DNA from 2 places in the Pseudocitrobacter sp. 73 genome. Region 2 is predicted to be linked to the other one. Evidence: riboswitches for the same ligand, from Rfam matches in the RefSeq annotation. Region 2 holds a riboswitch; the other holds the start of a gene.
What was found. Region 2 has a riboswitch for cobalamin ahead of F0Q32_RS05820 (cobyrinate a,c-diamide synthase). Riboswitches for the same ligand answer to the same signal wherever they lie in the genome.
Positions count from the first base shown of each region.

Region 1 (2,406 bases), on a different contig from region 2:
GATACCAAAGCGTGTAGAACCAAACTGCTGACCTAACGATGGCGCCAGGAAGCCGGTACCGTACGATAACGTCACTTTATAGTTCTCAACGAACTGCCAGCCCGCCGCCGTTTGCCACGTTCCGTGCCAGCCAAACTGCTCATCGTGGTCTTCACGACCAGAGGCTTCCAGCGTCACGTCGCCAAACTGCTGCTGCCCGGTAAGATAGAGCCCGGTGTTATCGCGCTTATAGGTATCGGATATCGCCGTATCCGACGAAGTCAAACGCTGCTGCTGCCAGTCTACCCCGGCGCTTACCGAGCCATGCCCGACAATCAGGTTGTTCCCCCACTGGAGGTTACGCTGGGTCATGCGGTCAAGCGTTGTGCCATCTTTATATCGACCATAAATGCTGCTGTAGTTATAGTCCTTCACCTTCTGATAGCTGGCGATAAGCTCAGAAGAGTAGATACCGGAATGGAATCGCAGTCCGGTATCCCAGGTTTGGTTATAAAGCTGCTCTTCGTCGGCGCTATACGCCGGGGAGTACGGTGGGCTACCCAGATCGTAATCGACATTATTGGTATAGCTGCGGCCACGGAAGAAGCCATCAAAGCTATCGTTGAACTTATGCTCCAGGCTACCCCAAAAGGTTTTATTGCGGAAGCCGTCGCGGTCGTTGTCGTGGCTCCAGGTCGAGCCCGGCTGCACATCAAACCCTTTAGTGGTTTCATAAGAACCCGCCACCGTCGCTACCGTGTCGCCAAAACGCTGACGCAACGTGCCATCGTATTGTTGATAGCCTTTAGAGCCCATGCTGGCGGTAATTTTCGATTGTTCCTCGTCAGAGTGGGTAATGATGTTGATCACCCCACCCATTGCGCCGGACCCATAAATCGCCGAGCGCGGCCCACGGATATACTCCACGCGCTGAACTAATGAGAGAGGGATCTGATTCAGGTCCGGGTTATTAGAGATACCGGGGCGGGTCATCGGAATGCCATCGACCAGTACCAAAACCTGTTTCGTTTCAGTACCGCGAATAAAGAGTGAAGAACTCTGCCCCATCCCGCCATATTGCGCGATATCCACGCCCGGCAGGCGACGCATGACGTCATTAAGATTTTTGGCCTGCCAGCGGTCGATGTCATCTCGGGTAACGACATCCATCGGCGCGAGGACGGTATTGACCGGCTGCTGAAAACGACTGGCGGTTACGACGAGGGTATCTGAAGTGCTGTCCTGCGCCCAAACGGAAAAAGCCGAGACGGATAGCGCCGTCATCAGCGAAGTTTTTTTAATCATTGTTAAAGCATCCACAATAGAAAAAGGATGCCGCCGGTTTCATCGATAGCCCGCGATGATGAAAACCCAGTGCGACGTCACCCGGCAGGTCTTCGGGCTCGGGGGCGTTTAGCGGATGAAGACTTCCCACCTTTTCAGGCAGTGTCTGCAAAATGCGTTCATCCCACCACTCCTTACCGCTGCGCGTCAGCCCCAGATTTTCACTGGATTCCCTTTTAACTCACAGGACCGGAACCCGGATGCTACATTTAGTTACATATAGATGTCCAGACTGCCATCACGATTTAGGAAAACATCAATCGCTGGACATCCCCTGAGCAGGCCCTACAATCCCCGCGTACTTTTATTATTCAGGATGCATCATGACCCCCGAACACCTTCCTACCGAGCAATACGAAGCGCAGCTGGCCGAGAAAGTGGTCCGTCTGCAAACGATGATGGCCCCTTTCAACGCGCCGGTTCCGGAGGTGTTTCGCTCGCCAGTCAGTCATTACCGCATGCGTGCGGAATTTCGTATCTGGCATGATGGGGACGACCTGTATCACATCATTTTCGATCAGCAGACCAAAAGCCGCATCCGCGTCGATTCCTTCCCGGCAGCCAGCGAGCTCATCAATACGCTGATGACCGCCATGCTGGACGGTGTGCGTAATAACCACACGCTGCGTCACAAGCTGTTCCAGATTGATTATCTCTCTACGCAAAGCAATCAGGCGATTGTCTCTCTGCTGTACCATAAGAAGCTCGACGATGCGTGGCGTGCGGAAGCGGAGGCGCTGCGGGATGCATTACGCGCGCAGAACCTCAATGTGCATATCATCGGCCGCGCGACGAAAACGAAAATCGCGCTGGATCAGGACTATATCGACGAGCGGCTGCCGGTCGCCGGGAAAGAGATGATCTACCGCCAGGTGGAAAACAGCTTCACCCAGCCGAACGCGGCAATGAACGTGCAGATGCTGGAGTGGGCGCTCAACGCCACGGAAAACTCAACCGGTGATTTGCTGGAACTCTACTGCGGGAACGGCAACTTCTCGCTGGCGCTGGCGCGCAACTTTGACCGCGTGCTGGCAACCGAAATCGCCAAGCCGTCCGTCGCCGCCGCGCAATACAACATTGCGG
Region 1 is NZ_VTZO01000019.1:1,832-4,237, forward strand. Features, by position in the region: gene btuB (TonB-dependent vitamin B12 receptor BtuB) at 1-1,284, opposite strand, end outside; cobalamin riboswitch at 1,350-1,532, opposite strand; gene trmA (tRNA (uridine(54)-C5)-methyltransferase TrmA) at 1,647-2,406, shown strand, end outside.
Region 1: another riboswitch for cobalamin. It lies ahead of btuB (TonB-dependent vitamin B12 receptor BtuB); the one in region 2 lies ahead of F0Q32_RS05820 (cobyrinate a,c-diamide synthase).

Region 2 (2,406 bases):
ATGAAATTTCTGAGCTGTTTAATTTCACCTCATTTTGCCAGATGATGCGTCAGCATCCGCAGCACAGCACTCGCTGCCGGATGAGCGATCGCTGCGGTGGGCTGGAGGCGTCGAAATCAGACCAGCCGTGCATCTATCGCTGTCATGCCGGGTTAACGGATATTTCTATTCCACTGGTGATTGCCGGGCATCTTGTCGGGTTCGTTCTGTGTGGCCAGGTGCGTGTGCGCAATGAAGCGGAGACGGGCATGATTGATATTCTGAATATTGATGATCGCTGGCAGGCCGATCCAGAACTGCTTAATGAATTTCGCAATGTCCCGGAAATGGATTTTTCGCGGGTGATGGCTTCTGCGGATCTCCTGAAATTGATAGTAGAAAACTGCCTTAAAAAGCAGCTTAATTTTGTGGTGATTAAAGATAACCCTCAGCAGGCGGCATTGCCCCGTTCCGTACGGGAGACGAATCCTCATGACAGTAAAATGAATAAAGCACTACGTTACATTGATGCGCATTTGTCGGATGAACTTCGTCTCGAAGAGGTGGCTTCTCATGTTTATCTTAGCCCTTATTACTTCAGCAAACTGTTTAAAAAGTATCAGGGTATTGGCTTCAACGCCTGGGTAAATCAACAACGTATGGCGAGCGCCAAAGAGTTGCTGAGCCACAGTAACTGGAGCATTGCCAGTATTGCCCGTAATTTAGGATTTTCTCAGACCAGCTATTTCTGCAAGGTTTTTCGCCACACCTACCAGATAACGCCGCAGGCGTATCGCCAGCAAATTAGCGAAAAGCGTTCAGAAGAATCGGCCTGATTTGCATTGCCGATTTTTGATACTGTATTGCACGGATAGCGATGTAGCATGAAAAAATCTCGCGCCATGCAATAAATTGTCACAGCGCAACAAAATAGTGATTTAAGAGAGATAAACTGCAACGACAATTATTTTTGTGATGAGATAACGGCGTTATTGCGAATTGATTTTTTCGCTTTATGCATTCGTTAACACATCATTTTGTGATGAGCAGTATAACGGCTGCTCATCATGTAAAACCGACAGGTCAGACACGTAATGTGTCAGGGAAGGGGGTGTAAATCCCCCGCAGCCCCCGCTGCTGTAATGCTGACGACCCCGTAATAACCACTGATCGCGAGATTGGGAAGGACGGGCGAGGATGACGCTAAGCCAGAAGACCTGCCTGTCGGTACATCTCAACAACTTCGGTGGGAAGTGGGTTGCTCAGAAGCGTGCGGTCGAAAGACCGGGTATACGCGCATCCTGATGTTCCCCTACCACCCTGACAGGGATCGGGGTATGGCGGCCAGACGTTACGCATTCATTCTTGCAGGAACCGGCAGCGGCTGTGGCAAAACCACGGTAACGCTTGGCTTACTGAGCCTGCTGAAACAACGCGGATGGCGGGTACAGCCTTACAAAGTGGGCCCGGATTACCTTGATACCGGTTGGCATACGGCGGTATCCGGTGTCGCCTCTCGTAACCTTGATAGTTTTATGCTGCCCGCCCTGGTGCTGAACGCCCTGTTTAATGAGCAGATGCAACAGGCGGATATTGCGGTCATTGAAGGTGTGATGGGCCTTTATGACGGAATAGGTTCCGACCCTAACCAGTGCAGCACCGCTGCGATGGCGAAACAACTGGGTTGTCCGGTCATTCTGCTGGTTGACGGCAAAGCCGTTTCAACCTCCATTGCCGCGACGGTCATGGGTTTTCAACATTTTGACCCCTCTTTGAATATCGCGGGCGTGATTGTCAATCGCGTCAACAGCGACAGCCATTTCCAGCTTTTAAAAACCGCCATTGAGCGCTACTGCGCGCTGCCAGTACTTGGCTACGTTCCTTCCGTGGCGGGGGTTGCTCTGCCGGAACGCCACCTTGGGTTAGTTACCGCGCGTGAGTCTGTGGTGACCCAACAGCCATGGCGCGATTTTGCTGACACCCTCGCACTGACGATGGATATCGAAAAACTGCTGACGCTAAGTGCCCTTGAAAACGATCCTCAGGGCGAATGGCCGCCTCTGCCTGCTGTTCTGGATGGCGAAAATATCACTCTGGCGCTGGCGGACGATGAGGCGTTCAATTTCTACTATCCCGACAATATCGCGCTGATCGCGCGTGCGGGTATCAATGTTGTGCGCTTTAGCCCCCTGCACGATAACGTGCTGCCGGAGTGCCAGATGATCTGGCTGGGTGGTGGCTACCCGGAGTTGCATGCCAGGGCGCTGGCGGCAAACCAGGCGATGCTCGCACAACTTCGCGCGGCGCACGCACGCGGTGTGGCTATCTACGCCGAATGTGGCGGCCTGATGTATCTCGGCAGTACGCTTGAAGATGCGCAGGGCGAAATCCACCCGATGGCAAATATCATTCCCGGTCACAGCAAAA
Region 2 is NZ_VTZO01000006.1:171,542-173,947, reverse strand. Features, by position in the region: gene pocR (regulatory protein PocR) at 1-815, shown strand, start outside; cobalamin riboswitch at 1,043-1,219, shown strand; gene F0Q32_RS05820 (cobyrinate a,c-diamide synthase) at 1,317-2,406, shown strand, end outside.